Regions from separate parts of the Halalkalibacter sp. HAAS-P014 genome, predicted to be linked through region 2. Evidence: a T-box and tRNA genes for the amino acid it is inferred to sense, from the RefSeq annotation. Region 2 holds a T-box; the other regions hold tRNA genes.
What was found. The T-box of region 2 lies ahead of alaS (alanine--tRNA ligase). A T-box ahead of a tRNA ligase gene usually reads a tRNA of that ligase, here a tRNA-Ala.
Positions count from the first base shown of each region.

Region 1: it encodes a tRNA-Ala, which carries the amino acid that the T-box ahead of alaS (alanine--tRNA ligase) is inferred to sense. The anticodon was not compared.
Region 3: it encodes a tRNA-Ala, which carries the amino acid that the T-box ahead of alaS (alanine--tRNA ligase) is inferred to sense. The anticodon was not compared.

Region 1 is NZ_JBWQTV010000025.1:422-10,994, reverse strand. Features, by position in the region: gene glmS (glutamine--fructose-6-phosphate transaminase (isomerizing)) at 1-134, opposite strand, end outside; gene glmM (phosphoglucosamine mutase) at 533-1,876, opposite strand; gene AC1FXZ_RS19475 (CdaR family protein) at 1,876-3,141, opposite strand; gene cdaA (diadenylate cyclase CdaA) at 3,134-3,958, opposite strand; gene AC1FXZ_RS19465 (zf-HC2 domain-containing protein) at 4,167-4,805, opposite strand; gene sigW (RNA polymerase sigma factor SigW) at 4,821-5,384, opposite strand; gene AC1FXZ_RS19455 (Spo0E family sporulation regulatory protein-aspartic acid phosphatase) at 5,614-5,793, shown strand; tRNA gene AC1FXZ_RS19450 (tRNA-Ala) at 5,849-5,924, opposite strand; tRNA gene AC1FXZ_RS19445 (tRNA-Gly) at 5,927-6,001, opposite strand; tRNA gene AC1FXZ_RS19440 (tRNA-Lys) at 6,015-6,090, opposite strand; tRNA gene AC1FXZ_RS19435 (tRNA-Gln) at 6,314-6,388, opposite strand; tRNA gene AC1FXZ_RS19430 (tRNA-Tyr) at 6,393-6,477, opposite strand; tRNA gene AC1FXZ_RS19425 (tRNA-Thr) at 6,492-6,564, opposite strand; tRNA gene AC1FXZ_RS19420 (tRNA-Val) at 6,568-6,643, opposite strand; tRNA gene AC1FXZ_RS19415 (tRNA-Glu) at 6,725-6,799, opposite strand; gene AC1FXZ_RS19410 (hypothetical protein) at 6,942-7,136, shown strand; gene AC1FXZ_RS19405 (Gfo/Idh/MocA family protein) at 7,248-8,249, opposite strand; gene AC1FXZ_RS19400 (methyl-accepting chemotaxis protein) at 8,415-10,097, shown strand; tRNA gene AC1FXZ_RS19395 (tRNA-Thr) at 10,510-10,573, opposite strand, start outside.
Region 2 is NZ_JBWQTV010000015.1:55,095-65,667, reverse strand. Features, by position in the region: gene AC1FXZ_RS12320 (peptidase U32 family protein) at 1-296, opposite strand, end outside; gene AC1FXZ_RS12315 (O-methyltransferase) at 315-953, opposite strand; gene mltG (endolytic transglycosylase MltG) at 1,026-2,171, opposite strand; gene AC1FXZ_RS12305 (DUF1292 domain-containing protein) at 2,414-2,701, opposite strand; gene ruvX (Holliday junction resolvase RuvX) at 2,775-3,194, opposite strand; gene AC1FXZ_RS12295 (IreB family regulatory phosphoprotein) at 3,191-3,463, opposite strand; gene alaS (alanine--tRNA ligase) at 3,564-6,203, opposite strand; T-box leader at 6,389-6,597, opposite strand; gene AC1FXZ_RS12285 (AI-2E family transporter) at 6,633-7,697, opposite strand; gene AC1FXZ_RS12280 (hypothetical protein) at 7,873-8,061, opposite strand; gene AC1FXZ_RS12275 (PRC-barrel domain-containing protein) at 8,162-8,635, opposite strand; gene recD2 (SF1B family DNA helicase RecD2) at 8,688-10,573, opposite strand, start outside.
Region 3 is NZ_JBWQTV010000011.1:157,440-168,012, reverse strand. Features, by position in the region: gene AC1FXZ_RS09460 (alpha/beta hydrolase) at 100-1,029, shown strand; gene AC1FXZ_RS09455 (flavin-containing monooxygenase) at 1,107-2,741, shown strand; tRNA gene AC1FXZ_RS09450 (tRNA-Ile) at 3,065-3,141, shown strand; tRNA gene AC1FXZ_RS09445 (tRNA-Val) at 3,149-3,224, shown strand; tRNA gene AC1FXZ_RS09440 (tRNA-Ser) at 3,252-3,342, shown strand; tRNA gene AC1FXZ_RS09435 (tRNA-Glu) at 3,363-3,437, shown strand; RNA gene ffs (signal recognition particle sRNA large type) at 3,473-3,737, shown strand; tRNA gene AC1FXZ_RS09425 (tRNA-Ala) at 3,750-3,825, shown strand; tRNA gene AC1FXZ_RS09420 (tRNA-Leu) at 3,838-3,922, shown strand; tRNA gene AC1FXZ_RS09415 (tRNA-Arg) at 3,927-4,003, shown strand; gene AC1FXZ_RS09410 (YjcZ family sporulation protein) at 4,476-4,568, shown strand; gene yppF (YppF family protein) at 4,855-5,076, shown strand; gene AC1FXZ_RS09400 (thiamine-binding protein) at 5,218-5,496, opposite strand; gene AC1FXZ_RS09395 (DUF6612 family protein) at 5,777-7,471, shown strand; gene AC1FXZ_RS09390 (SpoIIE family protein phosphatase) at 7,596-8,768, opposite strand; gene AC1FXZ_RS09385 (alpha/beta fold hydrolase) at 8,768-9,610, opposite strand; gene AC1FXZ_RS09380 (ion transporter) at 10,205-10,573, shown strand, end outside.

The DNA of each region.
Region 1 (10,573 bases), on a different contig from region 2:
TAAACATGAACACCCTCATCATTTGCTACTGCAATACCAGCTGAGTCATAACCACGGTATTCCAATTTTTCTAGACCATGTAATAAAATTTCTTTTGCATCTTCTGACCCTATATATCCAACAATTCCACACATAAAATAATTACCTCCCGAAGTCGGGGGCAAGCAACCTGAGGGCAGACTTGCCCCCACTCTCTTATTTTTAGAAGGCATGCTTACTTCTAGCTTTGTGCAAAGAGTTGCCTCTTCGTTTTACTTAGAAGTCTAACGGTTGTCATGCTACAACCGGAGGGCATCCGCCGAACATTCGATACTCCCTCTCCTCGTCAACTATACGATGTATAGTTCAGGCGCTTTTTACTGTGAGTTTCTTACAATCCTCCTCTCAAATATTGACTTGCTTAATCATACATTACGAATAATCAATCGTCAATTACAAGTAAATATTTTACATCTCTTTTTGAGAGTGGCAGCTCTTAATAAAAAATATGCATAAGCAACATGTTGTGTGCTGCTTATGCAATAAATCATTTCTATTTTAAACCCATTTCCTCTTGTACCACCTGTACAATCTTATCTATATACTCATCACAAAGTTCTTTTGTTTTTGCTTCAATCATAACGCGAACAAGAGGCTCTGTTCCAGATGGACGAACGAGCACACGCCCTTCACCAGCCATTTCTGCTTCCACTTCTTTAATCACAGCACTCACTTTTTCATTTTGTGTTACAGCATGTTTATCTGTTACGCGAACATTAACTAGTTCCTGTGGGAATGTTTCCATTTCTGAAGCGAGCTTCGATAACGGCTTATTGGTAGCTTTCATAATATTCACAAGCTGCAAAGCAGATAATAGCCCGTCACCTGTAGTAATGTGGTCTAAAAAGATAATATGGCCCGATTGCTCACCACCAATATTGTATCCACCTTTTCTCATTTCCTCCATTACATAGCGATCGCCAACTGCTGTTTGCTTTGTTTCAATACCTAACTCTTCAAGCCCCTTATAAAAACCAAGATTGCTCATCACTGTTGATACAACAGTTCCATGCTTTAACCAACCTTGCTCTTTCATATATTTCGCACAGATGAACATAATCTTATCGCCATCAACAATGTCGCCATTTTCATCAACTGCAATTAAGCGGTCTGCATCTCCGTCAAATGCAAGACCCACTTGCGCTCCCTTTTCAATGACAAAAGCTGAGAGGGCTTCTGGATGTGTTGACCCACAATTTTCGTTAATATTGATACCGTTTGGCGAAGTTCCCATCGTAGAGATGTCTGCCTCTAAATCTGCAAATAAATGAGGTGCCAGAGAGGAAGCTGCTCCATTTGCACAATCAAGGGCAATATGGATCCCTGAGAAATCCTCTTCAACTGTTTGTTTTAGATATTGAAGGTATTTCTGACCACCTTCAAAATAATCATTTGTGATACCAAGAGCACCTCCGGTCGGTCTCGGTAATTCATCTTCGCTCTCTAATAGGCGTTCAATTTCCTTTTCCTGATTATCTAGTAGCTTAAATCCATCAGGGCCAAAAAACTTGATTCCATTATCAGGAACCGGGTTATGCGAAGCAGAGATCATTACACCTGCATTAGCGCTCAAAGCTTTTGTTAAGAATGCGACTCCAGGAGTTGAAATAACCCCTAATCGCATCACTTCTGCTCCAATTGATAAAAGCCCTGCAACAAGCGCACTTTCGAGCATTTCTCCTGAAATACGTGTATCTCGCCCGATCACAACTCGAGGTTTCTCGGTATCTTTTGTTAAAACATATCCACCCATTCTCCCCAATTTAAAAGCTAACTCCGGGGTAAGTTCCGTATTTGCAACCCCTCGCACACCATCAGTACCAAAATAATTTCCCATTATTCATTCTCTCCTTCAAACAACTCATCACCAGGTTGTGATGTAATAGTAATTGGAATTGTATTTTCAATTAAACTGAAGCCGACATTAGCAGGCCCATTAATTTGTATTTCAACTTCGTGCTCACCAGCCGATAAATTACTTACATCTACGAACGCTTGAATATCCGTTAGTTCTAACCTTTCAAGTTGTTCTTCTGAACCTCTTGCAATAGCCGTTATTTCCTTCGTTTCGCTACCATTAAACGTTACATCCTCATTCTCACGTTGACCAACAACTTCAACTGGAATTCCACTAATCTCCACCGTTTCTTCCTCTGTAACCGTAATATCGAGCGTTACAGTCTCCGGTGACACACGTTCGACACCTGGTGGAGTTGGTACATTCACCTCTAGCGTTTGGTCTTCTGTTATTTCACTCATGTCTAATGGACCCACTTCAACTACATTCATTCTGTCGATCACATCAGTCGAGCCATAGACGGTTACCTCTTCAGGTTCCATTCTAATCTCATTAATACTTACCCCTTCTGGTAACTCCCCTTCTCGAACAATTTTTAATGGAATCGTCCGGTTAGGGCTCGTAACAGGCACCTTTACATCAACAACTTGAGGATCTACTGAAAGTGTTAATTCATTTCCATTATCATCATAAATCTTCACTGGTGTCGTTTCCTCAATTGTTTTATCAGCTCCTGCTACATCGACATAAGCTTTTACTTCACTTATTTTCGCAACTACACTTTTCGCTGCCGTTACATCAACATTTAATGGTGATACAAGTGGTGTTCCAACAGTATACCCTTCCTCAACTTCACCCGAGTTAATAATATCTACTTGTACTGGGAACGAGACGGTTTGTTTCTCTTCTAATTCAACTCGAACATATTGTGGTACAACAGATACACTTAAGTCATTTGGGAAATTACGATGCTCAACACTTAACGTATGAACACCTTCTCCACGATCCCTAACATCAACAAACACTTCGTAGGAAGGTCTTGTTAATTGAAATAATGTTAATGAGCTTTGTGGCCCTTTCAAATTCACTTGAACATGTTCTGTTTGGTCAATGATCGCATAATTGTCTTCATCATATAGAACATTTAACTCAACATCTTCAAGAGTATAAGAAGCCTGTGTAATAGCTGGCAAAACACCCGGTTGAGAAGCCATATCGTCAATATTCACCATTGTAAATAGCATTAACGCAATAAAAAAAGAGATAATTTTAACAAACCAATGGCTGTTGAACAATTTATCCATTTTTCTTCCCTCCCCACTGCCAACGTGAAGTGGTTGTTTGCTTGCTTTCTGTTAGAAGCTCTCGTTCCAATAGAGTACGAAGCTTCTCCTCATCAAGATCTCTATGTAACTCACCGTTTTTCGTTAATGAAATACTTCCCGTTTCTTCAGATACAATAATCGTTATGGAATCTGTGACTTCACTTACTCCAAGAGCAGCTCTATGTCTTGTCCCAAGCTCTTTTGAAATAAAAGGATTTTCTGATAACGGCAAATAACAAGCAGCAGCCAAAATCGTATTTTCTTTTAAAATCACAGCCCCATCATGTAGTGGTGTATTAGGAATGAATGTATTGATAAGCAACTCCGAAGTTAACTTGGCATTCATTTGTATTCCTGTCTCCACATAATCCGTCATTCCAGTTTCTCTTTCTAACGTCATAAGAGCTCCGATCCGTCGCTTTCCCATATAGGAAGAAGCTTTCACAATGGCGTCAATAGATGTTTTAACAGAATCGTCTTGAGGAACTGTTCTGCTTGAAAAGAAACGCCCTCTTCCTAACTGTTCTAGCGCACGTCTAAGCTCCGGCTGGAAAATAATAATGATAGCTAACAGTCCATATGTAAATGTTTGATTCATTAAAAATTCCAGCGTACGCAGTCCCAAAAACCTACTAAGAAACCAAATCGCTAATATGACGGTAATCCCTTTTACTAGCTGTACTGCCCTAGTCCCACGTATAATCATGATCGCCTTGTACACGACATACGTAACGAGCAAAATATCAACAATTTGCCCAATATAATTGAGCAAACCAACTTCTGCGAGTGAAAACATGGCTCTTCCTCCAAACCATTAAGACATGCATCTAAAGAGATCTATGATCTAGACCTCTTTTTTCCTTGACCCATTATATCACAGTCTAGGAACAAAGTAGAATTCTACACTGTTAGAGATCTTCAATTCATTGACGATTAACCTCAGCAAGGTTTACACGCCTGCTATGACCGACACAGCAGGCGCGTAACATGAGGACTCATCCTCTTTATTCATTCGAGCTCTCATTACCTGTAATTGCAATGACTTCTCTAAAAAAGCTCTTAATATTGTACCATGCCCATTCTAATGCTTGATTCAGCTCTTTAATTTCACCCGATACATGACCAGTAGATGCATAATAGGCTTCACTATTTACCAAGAGTACATTCCCTTGCACCTCACCATCTACTTTCAATAGTCCATTTCGAACGACTAAATCGCCTTCAATCACTTCTCCTTCAGGCACAACAACTTCTCCATTTTCCTGGTCTATTTGAACTTTCCCTGATCCCGTAACTGCCACTTGCTCACCAGTCGTATTCCAAAGAGATGTAACACTTCCAAGCATAAGCAATATAAAAATAGCTGCAGAAACAAGAATTGGATGTTTCCTCGTCCATTGTTTCCACTTTGACACTTGCTTTCGTTCAGGTAAATTAGCCATCACCTTGTCAGTAAAGCCTTCAGGTGCTTCTATATGAGATGCGCTCTGTACAAAGGCTATTACCTTCTTTAACTCATGAAAGTGTTGTTTACAAGAAGCACAGTTTTTAAGATGTCGGTCTAATTGTTTCTTTTCTTCTTCTGACGCACGAGAATCAACTACTTTTTCGATTAACTCTTCATAGTGCTGTTCACACTTCATGCTAAACACCCCTTTCTATACATGACGCATTCTCTTTCTAAGAGCTTCTCTGCCTCGATGAACTCTAGTTTTAACCGTTGCAGGAGGTATATCAAGGATATCGCTTATCTCATTAATCGATAAGTCTTCTATATATTTTAGAATGATCGCTGTACGGTATTTGGGTGGTAGTTGATTAATCTCAGATTGTACCCATTGCTGCATTTCTATTGCTACTACCTGGTCATCAGGACGTTCTTCATCAGCTGCTAACTGCGATTCAACTGTCAACCCTTCTGACCCTCTCACCTGGTCTTGTAAATAGAAATCAGGCTTTTTCTTTCGTAAGCGATCAATGGCTACATTGGTCGCAATACGAAACAACCAAGTTGAAAACTTTCGATTATTATCAAAACGGTCAAGGTTCGTATAGGCGCGTAAAAAAGCTTCTTGCGCCACATCTTGTGCTTCATGAATATTTCCAACCATGCGATAGGCTACCTGGTATACTTTATCTTTATAAAGATCAACAATCTCTGCAAAAGCCTGTTGATTCCCTTTTTTCACTTCTTTAATTAACCTTCTTACAATTGTATCCATATAAATACCCCTGCCTAGATTCAATCTATCTTCATTTACGGATGAATAGTGATGAAAGTTTCAAAATACAACTAAAAATAGGAATTACATCCTATATAAATCTATCATAACATGATTTTATGTTTCACTTCTTAAAAAATAGGGTATTAAAATAATACTTAAGGCCAAGCTTATGAGGTAATCTTATAAACTTACTATTAAACTCATTCTCTTATAAGGATGTGATTAAATGGATTTGAAAGAACAACTTATTCTTAGAGAAATTGAACGATACAGAGATTTATTAAATAAAAAGGCGAAAACTATTCCTCTCCATTCACAAGAGATTATACAGCACAGTCAAAAGCTCGACGAACTCCTCAATGAGTACGAATTAAAATTAAAAGAACAAATGACGATCAAACAATAAATCAAAAGAAAAAAGCCATAGATAGTAAATCTATGGCTTTTGATATCAATATGTATGGTGGAGCCTAGCGGGATCGAACCGCTGACCTCCTGCGTGCAAGGCAGGCGCTCTCCCAGCTGAGCTAAGGCCCCATTGGAGCGGAAGACGAGATTCGAACTCGCGACCCCCACCTTGGCAAGGTGGTGTTCTACCACTGAACTACTTCCGCATACATGTAGAAATGGTGAGCCATGAAGGACTCGAACCTTCGACCCTCTGATTAAAAGTCAGATGCTCTACCAACTGAGCTAATGGCTCTTGCAGTTATTCCGTTGAAGGATTTCACGATGCTTACGGACGATGTTGCGCTCCGGGGTCCTACCTGTTCTTTCCTCTTCTAATAACGCTCTGTTGCTTGCTGCGTCAGAACAACTCGTTGTTGTTCAAGTAGCCTTGCTCGTAACTGAGCTAATGCCTCTCAAAAAGAAAAAAATCGATCATTAACTCTACTTAGAGCAATCATCTAAAAAAAAAAAAAAAATGGCTGGGCTAGCAGGATTCGAACCTACGCATGACGGAATCAAAATCCGTTGCCTTACCGCTTGGCGATAGCCCAGTGATGGTGGAGGGGGACGGATTCGAACCGCCGAACCCGGAGGGAGCGGATTTACAGTCCGCCGCGTTTAGCCACTTCGCTACCCCTCCACGAAACAAAACGATGCCGGCCAGAGGACTTGAACCCCCAACCTACTGATTACAAGTCAGTTGCTCTACCAATTGAGCTAGGCCGGCATATGGTGGAGGATGACGGGATCGAACCGCCGACCCCCTGCTTGTAAGGCAGGTGCTCTCCCAGCTGAGCTAATCCTCCAGTTTGGATGTAAGAGGTAAGATGTTGGAGGTTAGAAAAGTCTTCTTCTAACTTCTCACTTCTAATCTCTATCTTCTAGAATGGTGACCCGTACGGGATTCGAACCCGTGTTACCGCCGTGAAAGGGCGGTGTCTTAACCGCTTGACCAACGGGCCATTTCTTACTGACAAAAAATATTATACCGAAAGAAAAAGACAATCGCAAGTCCTTTTTTTTAAAAAAAATTAGGTTTCTCACCTCTTGATTATACGAACATACATTCGTTATAATAATAGAAAAAGCCTGAGGTGATGAATGATGAATGACCACAAACCCATGTACTCTCGCGAAGAGCTAGTAACGCTTTTAGACTATGTACAGCATAAAGCAAAAATAGAGACAAAAATCCAAGTTGCTGAATGTATGCTCGATTATGGAATAGATAAAAAACTCGTTGGTGCTATAACAGGCTTAACATCTAAACAATTAACGAGTCGCACACGAATCATTTGAACATAAAAAGAGGTAGTCTCGAGTTAGATGAGATAGCCTCTTAATTTAAATTTCCCACTACTTCTAAGTTCAAAACCAGCCTTTGGGGGCAATACCTTTTTGCAATACACACTATTTATTATAAGTATAATAATGATTCACCAGTTCATTCATAACCCAGTTCGTTCTTGCGCCTGTTAAACCGTTACTAAGGCATTGATTACTTCCTTTTCCAGTTAGATCGGCGATAATCGTTTCTATAAGAGGTTGATGCACGTGTTGTGGTGGATCAAAACTCCATTGCTTTGTCCCGTTTACTGTCGTTAATACAACGGGTTCGTTACTGAAAGTCGAAAATGTGATTTTCCCTTCACTACCGACAATTTCATTTATTTCGATATTCTCAAAAGCAGTAAAGCACCACTTTCCAATACCGTGAACACCCGACTCAAAAAGATAACTTCCTGTGACGATATCTTCTGCTCGGTAATGTCCCGCTTGGTTTGAAGCAAACCCTTGAGCAGATTTAATAGGTCCAAGTAAAAAGTCTAATATGTCGAACGTGTGGCTTCCTAGATCATAAAACAGTCCACCTCCTGGCAAATCGGGTTGAACGCGCCATGGGGGGGTTTTCGAGTCGATCTCATCCTTTTTCGCTTGTTCGTAGTGAGTCGTTGTGACAAACCGAACGTCTCCAATTGCCTTTTGCTCTAATAACTCTTTTATTTTCAAAAATCTCGGATGTGCTCTGCGATAGTAAGCTACATAAAGAGGAACTCCAGCTTCTTCACATGCAGTGATCATTTCTTGGCATTCAGCGTAATTTCGTGCCATAGGTTTTTCTACGTATACCGGTTTCCCAGCTTGCGCTACTTTCAGTGTGTATTCTTTATGTGAGCTTGGTGGTGTTGCAATATAAACAGCATCAACATCAGGATCTTTAATGAGTGCATCAGCATTATCGTACCACTTTGCCACATTATGTCGCTTCGCATAGTCTTTTGCAAGCTCTCCTGTTCGACGCATTACAGCAACCAATTCTGAGTTGTTAATCTTTTGGAATGCAGGTCCACTTTTCACTTCTGTCACATCCCCACATCCGATGATGCCCCAACGAATATTATTTAATTTCATTTTATGATCCTCCATCTTTTTAAACAATATGATCTAGTATAAACTTTTTCACTTATTCTACAAAGAAAACATGCATATAAAAGGGCTTTCATTAAAAAACTCACAGAAAAAAGTCGATTTATGCCGTATAATGGAGGACAGTTTATTAGAAGAGGAGAACAACATATGAATTTAATGAGAAAGTTACTTTTGGGATTTTTTAGTGTCATCTTATTATTAGGGATCATGACGTCCATTACTTACCTTCAATTTAATCAAGTTGATGATGAATACGGTCACGTGATTGAAGATCGTTCAGGAAAAATACGTTATGCGACCTATTCTATTTTTGAAACTTATAAACAGCAGGTTGCTCTACAAACATACTTAAATAGTGAAAGTGAAGATGAGTTACATAATTATTTAGCTGCTCGAGATGAATTTCAAAAAAATATCGGACTAATCAGGGAACTAACAGATCAAAATGAGGAGTTAGAAATCATTGATCAAATGGTAGAGGCAGAAGAACAATACTACCATATCGCCGAGCGAATGCTTGCTTATAAAAATGAAAATAATGAAGAGGGTTATTTACGTGTAATAGAAGAAGAAGCTGATGTCCTAAATCAGTTGTATGCTGCAGCAAGAGATTTATTATTTTTACAACAAGATAATTTAGAGCACTCTAGCAACAAACTTTCTGAAGAGGTTGCGAATACAGTTCAACTAATAGTAGTAATTAGTCTTCTTGCTATTGTAATTGGCGTTGTTGTAGCTATTTTCCTCAGTAGACATATTTCAAAAAATGTGCGACTTGTTTCAGCTTCAGCTGAAGAAATTGCTAACGGGAATCTCTCAATTGAAAACATTAAAATAAAAAGTAAAGATGAAATCGGTCAACTTGCGCATTCTTTTAATAAAATGACTGAAAGTTTAAAAGAGATGAGTCAGCAAGTGAGCCAAACATCTGAACAGGTTGCCGCCTCCTCGGAACAATTGCTTGCTAGTGCCGAAGAAAACAAAGCAGCAACAAACCAAGTAGCCACTTCGATTACAGAAGTTGCAACAAGTGTAGAAGTTCAAGGAAAAAATACAGAAGAGAGTGCTCGAGGTGTAGGTGAAATTACAACAGGAATTGTACGAATTGCAGACAATGCTTCAATGGTAGCCGAGTCATCAATGGAAACAATGAAACAAGCAGGTTTAGGAAATGATTATATTCAACGAGTTGTACAACAAATGAACACGATCTCAAAAGCAAATTCAGAAACAAATCATGTCATTCAAGAGCTTGAGAAAAGATCAACTGAGATTGGTAAGATCATAGAAGTGATTACTGATATAGCTGATCAAACAAACTTGTTAGCTCTTAATGCAGCAATCGAATCAGCTCGTGCCGGTGAACATGGTAAGGGATTCTCTGTTGTTGCTGAAGAGGTACGAAAACTTGCAGAGCAATCAAGAGAGTCAGCAAATCAAATTTCAGATATTATTCAATTTATACAAGCAGATACATCTAGAGCAGTTGATATGATGAATAAAGGAAACAATGAAGTTACAAATGGAATTGATTTAGCTGAAGAAACAGGTAATACATTTGGCCAGATTGTGAATTCGATAAATACATCAAATGCTCAAGTACAAGAATTGTCTGCGATTTCTGAACAAATGTCTGCAAGTGTAGAAGAAGTAAATGCTGCGATTGAAGAAGTTTCAGAACTTGCCAAAGTATCTTCAGATAGTGCAAGGGAAATCTCAGCTGTTACCGAGGAACAGCTAGCCTCAGCCGAAGAAGTTTCAGCTTCAGCAACATCTTTAGCAGATTTGGCAGAAGAATTAAGAGAACTATCAGGAAAGTTTAGAGTGTAGAAAAATAATATATAAAGAGCCTTTCCAATACATTATGGAAAGGCTCTTTTCACCCCAATAAAACATTTAGAAAAAACAGTAAAGTCCGAGTATCTCTTATGCATACAGCTCCAGAAAATGAACACTACGTCTCAACAGAAAAAACGGAAGTTAATTAATTTTGACCTTTTCTGATTAGTTCATTTTTTAATTGCTCGTTGTTGTTCATGTGTTAACGACAATACCCGAAGCAAGTATCCTAGTTGTTTTTCTCTATTGCCTCTTGTAATTTTCTTACGTCATTTTCACTATGCCGTAGATTGACGCTATGATGTTTCTTAATACTTGAGAATCATGAACAACTCCTTTTCGCTTTTCAGACACACAAAAAAACGCCCGTATCATTTACGGTGCGTGGGTTTTCACTATTCGAAGCTTCCAAGCGGACTTGAACCGCTGACCCCTACCTTACCATGGTAGTGCTCTACCGGCTGAGC
Region 2 (10,573 bases):
GCAGGGTCCCCGAAGATGATTCCGTCTACCTGTGCATCTTTTAAAAAGAGAATATAATCAGCTAATTCGTCTACTTTTTCGTTATGAAAAAGTGCATTCATGGACACATAAACTTTTTTTGCTTGCTCATGGGCAAGCTTTGTAGCTTCTTTTACATCTTCTCTAGAAAACTCTCCAGCTAAACGTAACCCATAACGTTCTTCCCCAATTACAATTGCATCAGCACCGGCACGAAATAAGCGCTTGATTGCATCGATGTCTATAGGTGTTACAAGTAATTCTGGTTTCTGTTCCATACTTTCAACTTCCTCCTTTTATAGCTTTATACTAACGGCTAATCCGTCTCCAACTGGCAAAATCCTCGTATCATAGCTGGGATGGTTCATTAACCATTCATTATAACTTTGTATCTTTGACGCTATTTTGCGTAACCGTTTATTTTCTATGTCTGACCCCGCAACAAACCCACGGAAAAGCACATTATCTGAGTAAATAACTCCACCTTTATGGACAAGCTTCCCATACATTTCAAAAAAACGTTGGTACTGTCCTTTCGCGGCATCAATAAATAATACATCAAAATGGGGTTCAGATTCAAGTATTTGAACCAAATCAAAAGCATCACCAAATTTTAACTCAATTCTACTAGACAGACCTAGCCTAGAAACATTCACTTCAGCTTGCTTATATCTCTCTAGATCACGCTCAATCGTAACAATTTCTACATCAGGTAATGCTTGAGCCATTCGAATTGCAGAATAACCAATTGCTGTCCCTATTTCTAGTATTCGCTTAGGTTTTTGCAGCTTTAACTGTTGTAACAGACTTTCCATTCCTACTAGATCCATAATGGGAACTTGATTTTCTTTTGCAAATGCCTCTATTTGCTCGACTCGTTCATCTCGTTTTGGCACGAGAGACTTCAAGTAACTTTCAACTTGTTCACTAATCATTGCTACACTCCATTCTTTTTGTTCAAGCATAGAAAAGAGGGTGTGTTATCAAACACATCCCCCCATTAAAAATTAATCTTCTTGTTGACTTTGACCTTCTACCCATTCATCTCGATATGTCTGATGGGTACGATGATGATCTTCATACGTTTGATTATAAATAACTTCTCCATTAAAACGGGCATAGAAGAATAAATAATCAGTCTCTTCAGGGTTTAGAGCAGCTCTAATTGAATCCTCTCCCGGATTGGCAATAGGTCCAATTGGAATGCCACTATAGCGATAAGTGTTATATGGTGAATCGACTTCTGTAGCATTATAACTCGTCATATACAGATGTTCTCCTACAGCATAAGAAACCGTTGGATCCACCTGAAGCCTCATTTCACTGTCTAAACGATTATAAAGAACCCCCGAAATCAAATAACGATCTTCTGATTTTTGGGCTTCTCTTTCAATAATCGAGGCAAGTGTTAACAATTCATGAATCGTATATTCACTATTTTCGATCTCAGTTGAATACTTCTCTAGTATATTTTCTGTGCGATTTAACATAGCCTCAATCACTGATTCAATTGAAGGCTGTTCCTCCATAAAATCATAACGAGCAGGAAATAAGTAACCTTCTAACGCATATCGAATATCTTCATCTAATATTTCATCCGTTAACATTGAGTATTGGTCAACCAGACCTTCTACATACTCTTGGTCAGTAATAAAATCCATTACTTCATCGCCTGAATAACTAGTCTCTTCAGCAACAATCTTCACTACATCTTCAAGCCATCTTCCTTCAGGTACAGTAAAAGATAGTTCCGGCTCTTGCATAACTTTTCCTTCTTTCAACTCCGTTATAATCTCATCCATTGTCATAGAAGTTGATAGAGAGTAATCGCCTGCTTGAAAACCTGTTTCATTTTTATATCGAACGTAGTAGCGAAAAAACGTTCCATTTCGAACAAGTCCCTCTTCTTCAAGTATTGTTCCAATTTGGTTTGCAGTAGTATTGATTGGAATCGTCACATGGACCTCTTCCGGATTATCCTTGTCCATAGGACCTAATGTATTCTTAATATAAAAGTAACCACTAAGAAATATAATGATACCTATTACTAACAACCCAACAACACAAAAAAAGACGACCTTTCTCACAACTCTAGCCTGAGAAACTCGTTCTTCATACAATTCATTTCGAGGTTTTTTGCTGGAATTAGACATCATTCCCCTCCTTCCACCACCTTATTATACTACATTTCGACGAAAGATAAAGAGTAAAAGCAATACCCTGATTTTAGGTATTGCTTTTACTCGAAAATACCCTGATTTTGGGTACTACTTTTACTCGAAAGTACCCTGGTTTTTGGGATTGCTTTTACCCGATAGCACCTGGTCTCAATTTTGCTATTAAAAAAGTTAAAAAAAAAGACTGAGGATAACTCCTCAATCTTTCTCACTGTTATTTATTCATCTTCAGGTTGAAATGTATTTAACATTTCCTCAACCATTTCCCATTCTTCATCTGTTTCAACTGGGAAAAGGGCAATGTCATCCTCTTCTCCTTCACGATCCTCAAAACGAAAAGCAAATACTTCTACTTCTTCGTCCTCGTCCTCTTCTGCGCCAACAGGTGTAACTAGAATGTAGGACTTATTAGTTGCATCAACATGGAATCTAAATAATTCATCAAAAAGATGCTCGTCCCCATTCTCATCAGGGATCACAATACGCTCTTTTTCTTGTTCTGTCATTATTCTGCACCTCTTTGTCTTAATGTTTGTAGAAGGCTGGCCCCAACATAAATTTCAACGTTAGAAAGCACTGCTACATTCCTTTGTGGTCAAGATAGCCTTGTAAAATCATGACCGCAGCCATCTTATCAATCACTTGCTTTCTCTTTTTCCTACGAACATCTGCTGAGATGAGCATTTTTTCAGCTGCGACAGTTGTCAAACGCTCATCCCACATCTTTATCGTGCACGAAACATGTTTACTTAATGTATCAGCGAAAATTTGGCTACGCTCACCACTTGGACCAATTGTTCCATTCATATTTTTAGGCATACCAATCACGATCGTACCTACATCATGTTCTTCAACGAGGCTAACAATTGCTTCGTAGTCTTTGTCTTCTTCATTTTCAACCCGTTTAATGGTCGTCAAACCTTGTGCCGTCCAACCAAGTTCATCACTTAATGCTACGCCTATTGTTTTTGTACCAACATCTAAACCTAGTGCTCTCATCCATTCTCCTTACGGTGCTGTGATAAATAGGATTTTACTAACTCTTCAATTAGTTCATCACGTTCAAGCTTACGAATGAGCGTGCGCGCATCCTTATGACGTGGTATGTACGCAGGGTCTCCTGATAGTAAGTAGCCCACAATTTGGTTAATGGGGTTATATCCTTTCTCCTCTAGTGATTCATATACAGAAAGGAGTACCTCTTGGACATCAACATCATCCGTATCATCATGAAAATTAAATTGCATCGTTTTGTCCATAGAGCTCATCACAAACACCTCTTTCATTCTTTGCTATTTCGGTCTGTTTTACGTTTGAACAACCCGGCAAATAGCTTGGTTATTTCCATTGTACAACATTAAAGTCGAATTAGGAAATCGATTTTACATATTCTTCTACAAAAGCTAGCGCTGTTTCCAACTCTGCTGGATTCTTACCTCCAGCTTGAGCCATGTCAGGGCGACCACCACCACCGCCACCACAACGTGTTGCGATCTCTTTTACTAATTTGCCAGCATGAAGGCCTTGTTTGTTTAAATCTTTTGTTACGCCGGCAACAATATTCACCTTTTCACCTGAAACAGCACCTAAAACGATTACGCCTGATGATAAATCTTGCTTTAAGGTATCCACAATACCTCTTAAGCTATCCATGTCTTGTGCGTCAACTTTTTTCGCTAAAACTTTCACACCATTCACTTCAACTGCTTCATTAACAAGATTCCCAGCTTCCATGTTACCCAATTTGGCCGCCAATGATTCATTCTCTCTTTGTAAATCACGAATTTGTTGTTGAGTTGCTTCCATCCGAGCTGGAACGTCTTGTACTCTTTTCACTTTTAAGCTCGTTGCTACATCTTTTAACAATTGAATTTGTTCATTCATATGTTCGTAAGCAGCCTTTCCAGTTACCGCCTCAATTCGGCGTATGCCTGCTCCGATCCCTGACTCCGAGACAAGTTTAAACAAACCAATTTCAGCTGTATTACGGACATGACAGCCACCACAAAGCTCTAAGCTATATTCTCCAACTTTTACAACCCGAACCGTTTCGCCATATTTTTCTCCAAACAGAGCCATTGCACCCATCTCTTTAGCCTCGTCAAGCTTCTTCAAAGATATATCGACGGAAAGAGCATTCCATATTTGTTCATTTACGATTTCTTCAATTTTTGTCATCTCATCAGGAGTTACTTGACCAAAATGAGAGAAATCAAAACGCAAGCGTTCCTCCGATACAAGTGATCCAGCTTGGTTAACATGCGCTCCAAGAACATCTTTTAAAGCTTGATGTAGTAAGTGCGTAGCCGTATGATTTTTCACGATTGATATACGCTCAGTTTCTTCGACGATACAGCTTACGCTTGCTCCTTTTTCAAGTACACCTTCTTTAACTTGAACGGTATGAAGGTGTTGGCCATTAGGAGCTTTGGTTACTGCTGTTACCTGCGCAAGGACATTTTCTCCTCGAATCGTTCCTTTATCTGCAACTTGACCACCACTCTCTGCATAAAACGGTGTTTCATCAAGAAGAATTTGAGCCGTATTACCAGCTGAAACGACGTTCGCAAGCTCTCTTTCAAAAACAATCACTTCGATCTTTGCATTTGCTTTTAAATGATCATAACCAATAAACTTACTTTCCGTAGTTAGTTGTCCAAGCACTTCATCTTGAACTTGCATGGAACCAGATTCTTGACGTGCCGAACGGGCACGCTCTCGTTGCGCTGCCATTTCACGATCAAAACCTTCACGATCGATTTCCAAGCCTTTTTCTTGAACATATTCCTCTGTCAAATCCACCGGAAAGCCATAAGTATCATATAGACGGAATACGTCTTTCCCATCAATCACTTCTTTATTAGAAGACTCTGCATCAACTAGAATTTTCTCAAGAATTGATAAACCTTCGTTTAATGTCTCGTGGAACCGTTCCTCTTCATTTTTCATAACCTTTTGAACAAATTCAGTTTTCTCTTGTACTTCTGGATAGAAGTCAACCATAATTTCTCCAACTACAGGAACAAGCTCATACATAAACGGTCTATGGATTGAAATTAACTTTGCATAACGAACTGCACGTCGTAACAATCTTCTGAGAACATAGCCACGTCCTTCATTAGAAGGAAGAGCTCCATCTGACACAGCGAATGTAACCGTACGAACATGGTCGGCAATGACCTTAAATGCAACATCAGTTTCCTTATTTTCACCGTATTTTACTCCAGCAATTTTTTCTGTCGCTTGAATAATAGGCAAAAATAAATCAGTTTCAAAGTTGGTTGGTGTGTCTTGAATGACAGAAACCATACGTTCAAGCCCCATACCCGTATCAATATTTTTCTTTGGCAGCGGCGTATAACTACCGTCTGGGTTATGATTAAATTGAGAAAAAACCAGATTCCAAACTTCTAAATACCGTTCATTCTCTCCCCCTGGATAAAGTTCAGGATCATTTTCATCATTGCCATAGCTCGGTCCACGATCATAAAAAATCTCCGTGTTAGGTCCACTCGGGCCTTCCCCAATATCCCAAAAATTCCCTTCTAATCGAATAATACGTTCCTTAGGAATCCCAATTTTATTCTTCCAATAATCATAGGCTTCATCATCTTCTGGATGAACCGTAACGGATAATTTATCTGGAGCAAATCCAATCCACTTCTCACTAGTTAAAAATTCCCATCCCCATTCAATCGCTTCTTCTTTAAAGTAGTCACCGATTGAGAAGTTTCCGAGCATTTCAAAGAAAGTATGATGACGTGCTGTCTTCCCAACATTTTCAATATCATTCGTTCTTATCGACTTTTGTGCATTAGTAATTCGCGGATTTTCAGGTATAACCCTTCCATCAAAGTATTTCTTTAAAGTTGCTACACCACTATTAATCCAAAGTAAAGAAGGATCTTCATGAGGAACCAAAGATGCACTTGGTTCAATATCATGTCCCTTTTCTTTAAAGAAATCTAAATACATTTGTCTAACTTCTGCAGATGTCAGTTTTTTCATCTTCGTCTCTCCTTAGTATGTATATTCTTTCGGAACAAAAACAACCATGAGCGCTCACTCTAAGGGTACGTACTGAATAGTTCGTTTCATTACCCCAGGCAAAAATGAAAAAAGAGACTTTTTTCTTTTTTCTAAATGCCGACTAGCTTAGTTACATTTTCATAAAAAAAAACCCTAATCCCTAGAAAAGGGACGAGAGTTTTTCACGCGGTACCACCCTAATTATAGACATGGAGTTATGTCTATCACTTAATTGTCTTAACGCGACAATAACGTCAGAGGTTATCTGCACTCAGGAGTAGCCTTCTGAAACCCTTCACTCAGTGTACTTTCAGCCTAGATACACCTCTCTTTAGAGTGGTCTGCTTCATACTCGTTCCATCTACGTTTTTCATTTGCCTCTATTATAGAAAAACAAACATTAAAATGTCAATCTTTCATAAAATGAAAGCGAATATGCAAGAGCGTAACTTTCCCAATTGCTAAGATCGGAACCGCAACTAACATACCAAGAAAGCCTCCTACTTCAACACCGACTAATAAAGCTAAAATGATCAGTGCTGGGTGCAAGTGAAGTGTCTTCCCTACGATTACGGGCGAAAGAATATTGCCCTCAATTTGTTGAATTACAAAGATAAGAATGATGGTAGCTACACCGAGTTGCCATGATTGTAAAAATGCAACAATTACAGCAGGAATCGCACCAATAAAAGGACCAAAATAAGGGATTAAGTCCATCGCCCCCATAAACAAACCTAGTAATATCGGATAAGGTACACCCAAAATCCATAATCCCGTAGTTGAAATGATAAAAACTGACAAAGATACTAACAGCTGTCCACGTATATAATTGCCGAATGTATGATCTACATCCTTTATATATCTCTTTAACGAATCACGCCATTTCCTTGGAGTCAAATACCAGGATAATTTTCTTATCAACTCATGATCCTTTAAAAAAAAGAACACGAGAAAAGGAATTACGATAAAAGAAAACATCGATTTGATAAGGAAGAGTACTGCGCCTTCTATTTGATCAAAAACACCTTCACTCATTCTTACTAGCTGTACCTTCCATTCTTGAGTTTGGGTTTGTAAAGGCGCTGGAAGTGTATCAATGTATCTTTGTATTCTCTGTGTTTCCTTTTCAATTTCTCTTATTTGGGCTGGGATTGTTTCAAATGCATGCTGTACCTGATTAATAAAAGATGGAAGACCTATTGTTAAAAGAAATCCTAATACAAAGACGATTACTAAGAATATAAGTAAAACGGCTACTGGCCTTGGGATATTTGCATCATCGTGCATCTTTTCTACCAGAGGATGCAGAAGGTATGTTAATAATATTGCTATTCCAACAGGTAATAATAGAGCTCTAAACACCGCACCAATTGGAGACAAAAGTGGCGCTAGTTGAACAATCATATAAAGAATTAGTAGTGTTAGTAAAATAAAAATAAGCCGATATAACCACTTTTGTTGAACTTTATCCATCTACACACCTCCCAATCTATAGTGTGTGCAGCCTTTTTATATCCATACAATTTTTATGCATAGAAAAAGAGGGAGAACTCTATCTAACAAAGGTTAGAGTGTCACCCTCTTTGTACCATATTCTCATTCTAGATCTTTACCCTTCTTTATAAACTATTCTCGTGAATGGTTTGGGTTACATTCCTACTTGTAGGTCCTCGTCTTCAAACAAATCATCCAACGAGCTTAATGAACCATCTTCTTCAACTTGATGCATTGATAGCCTTCCTTTTTGTAAACTCATCTCTACAAAACAATTCCAACAATAGTATTGATTTGTCCCGATTTTTCCAATATCTTTGCTCTTACAATTTGGACACTGCATGGTAAAAAGACTCCCTTCACAGCTGCTGAAAAAAGTCGTTCCCTTTTTCAATAGCCACAATCAAAAACTGAAGAAGGTCCCTTTACTTTTTTCAGAGCTTTTATTCATTTAGGATGGCACGCCCCCCAGCAATGGTTAACGTAGAGTTGCTTTTAACGACTCTTCGCCCTTCCACTAGGTCAGCGACCAACCCTTCTGTCACTTCATACCCTACAATCGTGCCCACTTCTTCATGAAAGTATACATCTTCTAAAAGGCCCAATTTTTCCCCTTCAGCTGTTAAGAGAGCAATGCCATGAAGACGATGCTTTCCATGTTTTAAATGAAATACATCTTTTTCCTTTTTCGTAATAGGATGCAAGGCGTTTTGGTCCTCTACCATCACCCCATCATTTCCAATACTTGCAATGTGTTCAAAAGGTAAACAAAGATGCCTTTGAAACCACCCATTTGGATCTACAAGAAAACCAGTAACAGAACCTTCCTCATAAAACAGGTCCAATACATGCCCACATTCTTTGCCAGAAGAAATTGAAATAACAGGTAGTCCTTCGACTGTTGAAAAAGTACGCAAAGAAATCGCCACCTTTTTTAATTAACGTTAGTGTGTGGCGATTTTATACTTATTATGTTGGTTGACTGTTCCCATTACTTATTGGCAATTCCTGCAACTTTTCCTGCAACATAGAATTTCTATTTATGTCATCTTTTTGAGTAATTGCAGTATGAAACGCTTTGAGGTCTCCACATAACAATAAAAATTGTTTAGCACGTGTGATTCCCGTATATAGTAAATTCCGTCTCAACATTCTTGCATAATTTCTTACGACAGGCATGATCACAATCGGGAATTCACTTCCCTGAGCTTTGTGAATCGAACAGCAATACGCATGGGTTATCTGATTTAAATCTTTTTTTAAATAAACGACTTCTGTTCCATCAAATGAAATGACCAATTGATCTTGTCTTTCTTGATTTTCTTTCGCATAAAAAATCGCGACTATTTCACCTCTGTCGCCGTTATATACATTTTCATCAGGATTATTAACCAGTTGCAGCACGATATCACCGGTTCGATATACAACATCCCCGAAACCAATTTCGCGTCTTTGGTCTGTTTTAGGATTTAACAAATCTTGAAGCATTGTATTCAATTCAGTAATTCCGGCACTTCCTTTGTACATAGGAGCTAGCACTTGGATTTCTTTTGCTGTATAACCTTTTCTCATAGCATTCTCACATATTTGTGATACAACCTGCTTAACTTGATCCACTTTACATGGGAAGAAACGACGATCTGCCTGAGGTTCAAGTAGGTTGGCAGGCATGATTCCTTGTTTCATGCTATGTGCTAATTCAATGATAGACGACCCTTCAGCTTGACGATATATATCAACTAATGGAACTGTCGGAATAACTGTCGAATCAAGAAAATCACGTAATACTTGTCCTGGACCTACTGAAGGGAGTTGATCTTGATCTCCTACAAGCACTACTTGCATACCTTTTGGGACAGACTTTAATAATTGATTCATTAACCAAATATCAACCATTGAACTTTCATCTACAATGAGAAGTTCTCCTTCAAGCGGTTCATGATCTCCTTTATCAAACCCTCCCGATCCACCTTTCCAACCGAGTAATCGATGAATTGTCGTAGCTAGAAGTTCAGTCGCTTCACTCATTCTTTTCGCTGCTCTCCCCGTTGGTGCAACAAGTAAAACCGGAAAAGGGTTACTTGTTGTATATGCTTTTTCATCTAGAGAAACTCCATGAAGCCTAGCATAAAGTTCAACAATACCTTTGATTACCGTCGTCTTTCCCGTTCCAGGTCCCCCTGTTAAAATCATAAGTGGTGATGATAGTGCAGTTTGAATGGCTTCTTTTTGGGACGGTGCATATTCTAATTTTTGCTCTTCCTCTAATTGACCTAATGCTTTTAAGAATTCAGCTTCAGGAAATTCTTCATCCACTTCTTGACTTAGCAAACGACGAACACTTGATACAATTCCTTTTTCGGCGAAAAAAAGCGACTTCATGTAAATTCGATCATCCTCTGTACAAATATCTCCTTCTTCTTGCATCAATAAAATTTGTCCTTCCACTTCAGAACTTTCAAGCTTGCAATCGTAAGAAGACAACAGTGACACCACATGAGGGATCAGGATATCCTTTTTGAGATATACATGCCCCTCTTGCAGACAAAGTTCTTGCAGCAAATAAAGGACCCCTGCTCGAATTCGATCTGGATGTTTTCCCGTGATTCCAATTGCTGCTCCAAGCAGATCAGCTCTTCTAAAGCCTATCCCTTCCACATCAGCAATTAATTGATACGGGTTCGTTTGAATAATATCAAGTGCTTGTAACCCATATGCTTGATAAACTTTCATAGCAAGCTCAACACCAAAACCATGTTTAGACAACGTCATAAGCACTTGCTCTACACCTTGCTGGTCAACGAGCTGTTGATAGAGTGAATCTGCTTTCTCTTTTGTTAATTTGGGGACTTCCG
Region 3 (10,573 bases), on a different contig from region 2:
ATATTTTTATTATACAGAAAATTATATTATTTAATTAAGCAACTTAGACTAACCTGACTATAAAAAATCCTGATTAATTTACTAGAAAGGATGATTTCGATGGCTAATTTAGACCCACAAGCAAAGGCTTATTTGGAGGCTTTTAATGCAATGCCAGCTTTACATGAAATGGAGGCGCAAGCTGTAAGAGATATGTTCGCACAAGCCCCACCGGTAGAAGTAGAGCTAGCACGACTTGCAAAGGTAGAAGACCAGCTTATTTCCGTCAGCGATGATGCTGAAATTAAAGTAAGGATCTACACACCAGAGGGTGAAGGGCCTTTTCCAATATTTGTCTACTATCATGGTGGAGGCTGGGTCATTGGGGATCTTGAAACATCGGATGCAAGCTGTCGAATGATTGCAAATAAAACGGGTAGAATTGTTGTTTCTGTAGATTATAGGCTTGCTCCTGAATATAAATTTCCGGTTCCTGTGGAAGATTCTTATAGTGCCTTGAAATGGGTAAGTGAACACGCTGCGTCATTAAACGGAAGCGCTTCCAATTTGGTGGTTGGTGGAGATAGTGCCGGTGGGAACCTTGCTGCAGTCGTATCGTTGATTTCAAGGGATAACAACGGTCCTGAAATTGCAGGTCAAGTTTTAATTTATCCAGTGACAAAGCTCAGTTATGATACAGGATCTTATCAGGAATTTGAAAAAGGTTTTGGTCTTGATCGGGATTTGATGATTTGGTTTGGAAATTATTATATTAACAATGATGAAGATACGCAAAATGTTCATGTCGCCCCGTTATTAGCTGATGATTTAAGCAATTTACCTCCAGCTTTTGTGATCACAGCAGAATGTGATGTTCTTCGCGATGAAGGAATTGAATATGCTAATCGCCTTAAAGAGGCAGGAGTGAAAGTTGCAACGACTTGCGAGTTAGGATTAGTTCACGGGTATTTTACTAATATGGCTGTATTCCCAGACCGTATTAAAGGATCTATAGACAAAATGAAGCAGTTTTTACGTGAACTAAAATAGTAAATAATAAAATGTAAGGGCTTACAAGCGAGGAACAAGTGATCAACTAACAATGCAAAGTTCGGGAGGTAGGTAGAATGGCAAAGAAAAATAAAGTTATTAACTTAGATGCAGTTGTTGTTGGGGCGGGGTTTTCAGGTCTTTATATGCTTCACCGTTTACGTGAGGCTGGCTTTTCTACCCGTGTTTATGAGGCAGCAGATGGTGTAGGTGGTGTATGGTATTGGAATCGCTACCCAGGCGCTCGCTGCGACTCTGAGAGTATCTATTATAACTACACTTTTTCGGAGGAGCTTTACAAGGAATGGACATGGTCTTCTCGTTATCCGGCACAACCTGAAATTCTTCGTTATTTAAACTTTGTAGCTGATAAATTTGACTTGAGACGTGATATTCAGTTTGAGACGCGTATTACATCTGCCCGTTATGATGAAGAAAGAAATAGGTGGTATATCCAAACAGATGATGGAGTTTCTTTGTCAGCTAAGTACTTTATAACAGGAGTAGGCTGCCTTTCTACTTCTAATATTCCTAATTTTAAAGGTTTAGATAACTTTAAAGGGGAATGGTACCATACCGGGCGTTGGCCGAAAGAAGGTGTAGATTTCAAAGGGAAGCGTGTTGGGGTTATCGGAACCGGATCAACAGCTGTTCAAGCGATTCCAGTCATTGCTGAAGAAGCTGGACATCTTTCAGTTTTTCAAAGAACTCCACAATATACGGTTCCAGCACGAAATCACCTATACGATCCTGAATATATACAAAGAGCAAAAGAGAATTTCCAAGAAATTAAAGAAACCATTCGTAAGTCAACAGGTGGACTTCCGACAAAGCAGCCAAAGCCTTCTGCGATAGAAGACTCTGCAAAAGAGCGTGAGAAGGTTTATGAGACTGCTTGGCAACACGGGGGGTCTGGATTTTTCACAGAAACGTATCAAGATATAACGATTAATGAAAAATCAAATGAAACTGCTGCTGAATTCATTCGGGCTAAAATTAAAGAAACTGTTCATGACCCTAAACTTGCTGAAAAACTGTTACCTACTTACTATTATGGTACGAAAAGGCCAATTTTAGATACAAATTACTATGAAACTTTTAACCGCGAAAATGTATCATTGATTGATGTAAAGAATGCGCCGATTGTGGAAATTACAGAAAAAGGGATCCGAACGGAGGAAGCTGAATACGAACTAGATGTTATTGTGTTTGCGACAGGCTATGATGCGATGACAGGAACATTATTTAAAATGGACATTCGAGGCAGGGATGGGATTACGCTTAAGGAAAAATGGGAAAACGGAGCCGCAACAAGAACATACCTTGGTATTACAACAGCTGGATTTCCAAACATGTTTATGATTACTGGCCCTGAAAGTCCTTCTGTTCTAAGTAACATGCCTGTATCAATAGAGCAGCATGTAGAATGGATTTCTGATTGTATAGAATACCTTAGAAAAGAAGATATCGGGACAATTGAGGCAAAAGTTGAGGCAGAAGAGGCATGGAGTAAGCACTGTAGAGAGGTTGCTGAAGCAACACTGTTTACTAAAACAGACTCCTGGTACACCGGACAAAATATCCCTGGTAAGGCACGCAGGTTTTTAATCTACCTTGGAGGAGTTGGAGCTTACCGCGAAAAATGTAGTGAAGTTGCAGCTAGGGGGTATGAAGGATTCTCGTTAGTAAATAAATCTAATACAGTGAAGTAAGGTAATATTATGTGAACTAACCAAGTTTTCTTGGTTGGTTTTCTTTATTAATCTACTTCTAAAAGTTACTTAGAATAGAGTAAGCTTATTGTGGTAGTACTTTAGAGATCTATTTTCTATTTAAATTGACCTTTCTTTAATTATTTTCAAAAAAAGGTTGCTAATGCGTTTTTATTATATTAATATGTTTTGTGTCGGCTTTTAAATTTGAAAAAAAGTTCTAATGATTGATTTAATTGCTGAAAAGTACTTGCGTGGAATTTTGTTTTATGCTAAGATTAATTTTGTCGTCGCAATAGACTTTTCAAATGCATTTCTAGAGAGGACCCTTAGCTCAGTTGGTCAGAGCACTCGGCTCATAACCGATTGGTCGTAGGTTCGAGTCCTACAGGGTCCACCATTCAAATGGAGGATTAGCTCAGCTGGGAGAGCACCTGCCTTACAAGCAGGGGGTCGGCGGTTCGATCCCGTCATCCTCCACCAGTTATTATTGCTTTTTGGCAAAAATGTGGAGAAGTACTCAAGTGGCTGAAGAGGCGCCCCTGCTAAGGGTGTAGGTCGGGCAACCGGCGCGAGGGTTCAAATCCCTCCTTCTCCGCCATTAATCTTTTCGGTTTTTATGGCCCGTTGGTCAAGCGGTTAAGACACCGCCCTTTCACGGCGGTAACACGGGTTCGAATCCCGTACGGGTCACCAACTTTTTAAAACATAAGGTATAACAACTATACATACCGTGCTAGATGGGGAGATGGCGGTGCCCTGTAATCTGCAATCCGCCTTAGCAGAGTTGAATTCCATCCAGCGGTTCGTTACATGTAAGGTTTGCCTTATGCAAGCGGTGTTGACAATTGGGGTCTACGCAACAGAAGCCTATGAACTTGGTCAGGTCCGGAAGGGAGCAGCCATAAGTAGATTATTCTGTGTGCCGTAGGTAACCCTGATCGAGCTGGCTGCATAAGTAACGCTTATGTGTGCGAATCAATGGTTGGTGCACGGTTATAATTTCTTGGGGCCTTAGCTCAGCTGGGAGAGCGCCTGCCTTGCACGCAGGAGGTCAGCGGTTCGATCCCGCTAGGCTCCACCATTACAATTGATTGCGGGTGTGGCGGAATTGGCAGACGCGCTAGACTTAGGATCTAGTGTCTTATGACGTGGGGGTTCGACTCCCTTCACCCGCACCATTTTGCGCTCTTAGCTCAGCAGGATAGAGCAACGGCCTTCTAAGCCGTCGGTCAGAGGTTCGAATCCTCTAGGGCGCGCCATTATGCAATTATACATAAATACTTTTGAAAAGGTCAGCAAAAATTGGCCTTTTTTGTTTTGTCGTAATAAGGTGTACTTATTACTAGGGTAGTGAGTGGAAGTAGACGCAAACTCGGAGTAGATCGGAAGGGACCGGAAAACAGAACCGGAAGAACGAATTGAGCATCAATTTTAATTCGAATTGCGATCGTCATTCAATCAATGGGTGTTCAACTTCGAGAGGTAGTAATAAGGTTGAAGAGTGATTAGTGATTTTAAAAAAGAGCTTACCTGAATTTTTCGGGTGAGCTCTTTTTGGACTTGTTGATTGAAAACTCGAGTAATGATAATACATTGCTAATTTATTTCAATTCTAAATGCGAAAATTCCACGCTTTTAGTAGTTGACCTAACTATGCAAAAAATAACCCTGCAACATACATTGATAATGCGAGGGTGATACTCGCAAAAAGTGATGAAAGGAGGGCTTGGAATGTCTCACGGTTATAAACCAGCTACAGGTTTCGCGTTAATCGTAGTGCTGTTTATTCTATTAGTTATCGTTGGTACAGCGTATGTTTACTAGTAAGATGGAATAGTGCACGCCACTTCCAGGTAAGAGTCGATCATCTCCATTAGAAAGTAAAAGGCAAAGTCATTATATGGCTTTTGCCTTTTAAATTGTCATTGTCTTATGTTCACTTTTGGTTGCCCAAACAAAGCTTGTATTAGCAATTTAAAATTTGTAGCTATATGTATAAATCTGTCGCAAGTTTGAATTTTCAAAAATTAATAAATAAAGCAACTCCTGTGTTATACTCCTTATGTAAGCGCATACACATCAAAAACCTTGGGGAAATGAGTGAGTTGCTATGAAAGTAGAAGATCTAATTAATCGTTTTGTACTAGTTGAAAAGCGTGAGCCGTTCGATGAAAATGAATTATTAGACCATATTCAAAAAAGTTATATTTTCGGGCAATTATCTTTAGTGGAATACAAAAACCTATTTTGTGAACTTGACAAACGTGGAGCCAAAAAACCAGACTCGCTGTATTTTAAAACAGAGTTTTTATATTTTGATGAGGTAAATTAAAGCTAATTATTACTCAGGGGGAGCGATGCTTCGCCTTTTTTGTTTCTGAAATTATTTGTAATATGAAGAGGCAGAGCTTCGCCACAGGCTCTGCCTTTTAATATCTCTATAATCCCCTTAGCATAGTTGCTAAAGTTATCATTAATATACTTTATCTTCAATTGAGACACCACTCGGTTTATAATGAATCTTTATATTCGTGATACATTCAGATGCGCCGGTGTTAATTCCTAAAGTTTGTGCTTCCTTAATGACGTCAAATACTTCATGTAAATCACCCTCTATAACGGTCTCCATTGGACCGATATAAAATTCAAGACCTGATTCTTTTACTAAATTCAGGACTTCAGGAATCATTCCATCAGTGTACATATCTTTTCCGTTCGGCAAAACTTGGAATCCAGCAGTAACGGTAGCCATTCTATACCAATCCTTTCTATAAAATTACTTTCTATTCTTTAGTTTTTCTTTAATGGATCTTGGATCTTTTATGAAATTGTTTTTCGGGCTTAATGCCGAATACAGTGTGGCTGGTAAACCAACTCTGTGTAACTGTAAGAATTACGACGCTTTTCTGATGTTGTTTTACGACCAACCCCTTTCTTTTTGTATATTAGTTTGATACCCTGTCTGATAGTTGTTAAACCTCTATAGAAAAAAGTAGAAACGTTAAGAAAGTAATGGACGAAAGGGGAATTAGATGAAGACAATGTTATTGATGGCATTACTATCAATTTTAGTAGCTACAGGTTGTAGAGTAGATGAGAATCTATCGACTGAAAAAATACTCGAGCATACAATTGAAAATATGAATGAAGTAGAAAGTTATCTTTTTGAAATTAATTCCGTGTATATTGATGGGGTTGGGAATGAAACGGTTTCGCACTTACAAGGGGAGACGCTTGTTTCGCCATTTAGAGCATTTTTAGTGAAAGAGCATGACCTATTTCTATCAGAATTAGAAGTGTATCAATTAGGGAATGAAATTTATTATAGGGAAGCATCAAGTGAGGAACCGTTATTAAAAGCTGAGAATAATCAGCGACCAGACCACATGATTGATGGCTTAGAAAAATTCAAGGTTATGTTGGATCAATTAGAGTTTACCGAGGAAGAGCAAGAAGAGTATTACAGCTACGGATATTCCGTGAAAAATGAAAAGAATAAAAACTTATTTTCCTCGTTTTATCCTTACTTTATTTCAACCGATCCGATGGAAAAGTCAATTAATGATCTTTATTTAGAGCATAGTGAAATTGAGGATTTGAGTATCGTGGTTTTCATAGATAAGCAATCATTTTTAGTTAAGGCTATGGAGATTAACTATGTGCTTCAATATGATTTGTTAGATAGTGGAGATCCGGTACAGATTTCTGAAAAGATCGATATGACATTTAGTGGATACAATGAAATTGAGGAAATTCAACTATCTGACGAAGAGATTGAATCAGCATTGACGTTCCAAGAATATCTTGAACATATTGAAGAGGAAGTAAAGAAAGATAGGGAGAATCATGAACCTGAAGTGATTGACGAGGATCTTGGCAACTCTGGTTCCAATTTAATGAATGATGGACGTTTTACAACGGATGGCGAGTGGATCTATTACTCTTCAAGAGATGAAGGTCTATATAAAATGAAACTAGATGGTAGTGAAAGACAGCAGCTATTTGAAAATGAAGTGGCCAATCTGAATATTTCTGATGAGTGGCTTTTCTTCATCGATAAAACAAGAGGGAATCAAGTGTACAAAATGAAAACTGATGGTACAGAAAGTAGACAGATTACTGATACATTCACAGAAAACTTGGTGGTTGTTGATGATTGGATGTACTTTAAGCCAATTACGAACACACCAACAGGAGAAACAAGAGTTTACCGTTTGCAGACTGATGTAACGAAACATGAAAGACTGCTGGATGATGCTTATCAATTCATTGTGGGTCAAGGGTATTTCATTTACCAATATGAAAGTGGGGGAAATTTGTATTTTCTGGAGTTGGATGACGTTGATTTAGTGCCTGTTATGCTACTAGGTGTTGAAGCAAATCAATTTTCTATTTCGGGTGGGTGGCTCTATTTCGAAAGTGTTGATGATAATAGTCGAATCTATAGACAAAGTGTAGAAAGTGGACAAACCGAGCAGGTGACAGTTAATGGAAGTCAAGGTTTCAATGTACAAGACAATCTTGTTTTCTATAAAAATACAGATGATAATCAAAGTCTTTACCGATACAATGTGGCTACTGCTGAAAATACAAAATTGGAAGATGAAGTGTATTACCTTCATATTATTAATAATCAACTTTACTTTGCCAAGGCTGTTACGCGTAATAAACTAGAATGGTATAAAATGAATTTTGATGGAACGGGCAAAGAGCGAATCAGTTTTTAGTCCTATAAATAGAAGTGAGAATATTTATTATACAGCTCAATGATTGCATAATAATAGATCCCGAAAGAACAAAATATTTTGTTCTTTCGGGATCTATTCATGATTTTTACAAAATAAGATTAGTTTATTTTAACAAATCGACGAGAATGAAGCACTGATCATCACTTTTATGGTGGGAGTTTTTCTCTTTAGTTAGTGCTGTAATTATTTTACTCTTAATCTCTTTGATGGAGATTGATTGATTTTCCTTTAAAAGATTACATAGCTGCTCTGAACCGAGAGGCTCTGATACTCCATCAGTGTATAGAAGTAGTCTACCTCCGTTGGTGTAAGAGAGGGTATTGGTCTTAAAGTTAATACCTTCAAACGCTCCGATGGGAGGTGTTTTAGACTCCAACTGGTTCAATTTTCCGTCGGAGTCTAGCCAGAACGCGGGTGGGTGGCCTGCGTTGATATAATGAATTTCTTGTTTTTGGGTGTCAATTAAAAGATTAATAGCCGTACAATAATGCCATGCTTCTTCGTTATTTTGAAATAAGCTGTGGAGATGGTTATCCAACTCTTTCATAACAGTCTCGGTATGAACTCCTTTTGAGATCAGTCTTTGAAATAGAGAGTGCAGAGACATTGTAATCAATGCTGAAGATATTCCATGACCCATTACATCTAGTAAAATAATTCCGTAACGGTATGGGTCTAGTTCATAAAATCCATAAATATCACCAGATAATTCGTTAGATGCCTCGTAAAACGACTCAATTTGAATATGATCGTTCTCGATAGGTTCAGTCAATGATGTTTCTTGTATCTTTCTAGCTAGTTCTAATTCTTTTTTTGTGTTTGCTTTGTATGCTTGATTTTGCTTATTTAGCTCTAGTAATTCTTTTTGTTTGTATTCTAAATCCCTCAGAGTTGCTTCTGCTTCTTTTTTGGCTTTTAACAGTTCAGTTTCGTACTCATTTCTTTTACGCGTAGGGATAAAAATACAATTGATCTCCGTACGCTCATTTCTATTCATTAGGAGAGCGTTCATAATGACTGGAATTTCTTCCCCTTCAGAGGTTTTTAATGTTGTGTGCATTTCCTCAATGTGCCGTTCCAATTTAATAAGTGGAACAAAATAAAGTTGATGAAAAAGCTGGCCAGGTACTGTAAGGATGGAGTTGAGATGTTGTCCGTTTACCTGATCGAAAGTATAGCCGAGTAGTTTTAGTAATGTTTGATTTACTGATAAAATAAGCCCTTCATCTGATAAAGTCAGAAAGCCACAAGGAGCATGATTCAATTGTTCGTCCATTACATGTTCTCACCTCTGCTATTTTGTAATTCTGTTGAATGATTCTTTAAATAATTACGGATTAACTGTACAGTTTCCTCGGGATGACTCATATGAGGACAATGTCCGGTTGCCTCCATCTTAGCTAAGGTACTATTAGGAAGATGTTGATGAAGATATTCGCCTACTACATTTGGAGCTATTATATCATCTGAACATTGTAAAATAAGGGACGGTACTGTTACGTTTGCCAAATCTTCGCGATTGTCTGTAAAAAAAGTAGCTTCAGCAAATTGACGTGCGATAATAGGATCGGTTGAACAGAAACGATCTTTCAAATCACTCTTTATCTCCGGTCGATCAGGATTATTTATTAATGTGCCGGCGAAGGCCGTTGCCCAACCGATGTAATTTTTTTCCATCATTTCAATTAACCCCAATAGTTGTTCTTTTTCAAAACCACCATAGTATTCAGGAGGATCATTCAAATAGCAAGGTGAGGGAGCGAGCATAATGAGCTGAGAGAAATGTGTAGGATTGTTCAGTGACGCCAACATTCCGATCATACTTCCAACAGAATGGCCAATAAGAATTGTTTCTCTAAGGTTCAAAAAGGAACATACATCAAGTATGTCTTGGGCATAGCCATGAAGGTTACTGTATCGATCTAGATTATAGGCCTGTAAGTCGGAATTCCCTGATCCGACATAATCAAATAAAATGGTTTGATAGTCGTCTTCAAAAGCTTTGACAACTGACCTCCATACGCTTTGATCACAGCCGAATCCAGGCGCAAAAAGTATTGGGCGTGTCCCATTGCCAGTAACCTTAACGTTGTTGCGAGATAAAATGTTTTGGTTCATTAACGGGCTCCTTTGATATTTCATATATGAGATACTATAAACTATCATAACATTTAATGGTTTTTAGCTGTATCGTTTTGTTTTAAACCCTCTAGAGTAAAATACTTACCTTATAAAGTGAAGTTCATTATGTAATAAAGGGCAAGAGGAAAGTATCAGGTTTTTAAAATCTTTTTATACGCAGAATAAAATTACATAATGTGATTTATTCTTTTATTTTAAAGTTTACAGTGGGGTTAATTGCGTAAGAATTTATTCTGTGTTAGTGTAATTGTTGGCGCTATGGGCATATTCTGCAACGTGCGTTTTCTCTTCCCCTTTAGGATTGTCTTTCTATGTTAAAGATGACTACCAAGGGTGAACTTTCGATAGGTAAGTAACAATATAACCATTTTTCCACATTAGTGTGTTAGGGGCAATTAGACAAAATACGCATCTAATTCAAAAGGCCGAAAGGGTAATGGAGTTGACCTTGTTCTTTTAAAGAAATTAAGAAGACCTATATTTGTTGTTTATACTATATTAATGATAATTAACAAGATTAACTGATATAATAATAGAAAAGAAAATAGGAAGGGAAAAGTGGGGAGAAAAATGGAACTAAAAAAGAATGAAGAAGTGAAAAGTCAAAATGGTTCTTTAAGATCGAACATTAGACAGTTAGTAGAACATAAACATTTTCAACCGATTATTATTGGTATTATCTTATTAAATGGTCTTATTATCGTTAGTGAAACGTATTTAACTGGTAACAGTCTATTGCTGGCTTTAGATAGAATCATAGTCTGGGTGTTTGTGCTAGAGCTTATCTTGAAAATTATCGGTCTAGGTTTCAAAGGCTATTTCTCTGATAGGTGGAATATATTTGATTTTAGTATTGTAGTAGGAAGCTTAGTATTTTACGCAACACCATTCGTAAGCGTCTTGAGGTTAATAAGAGTATTACGTTTGATCAGAATGATT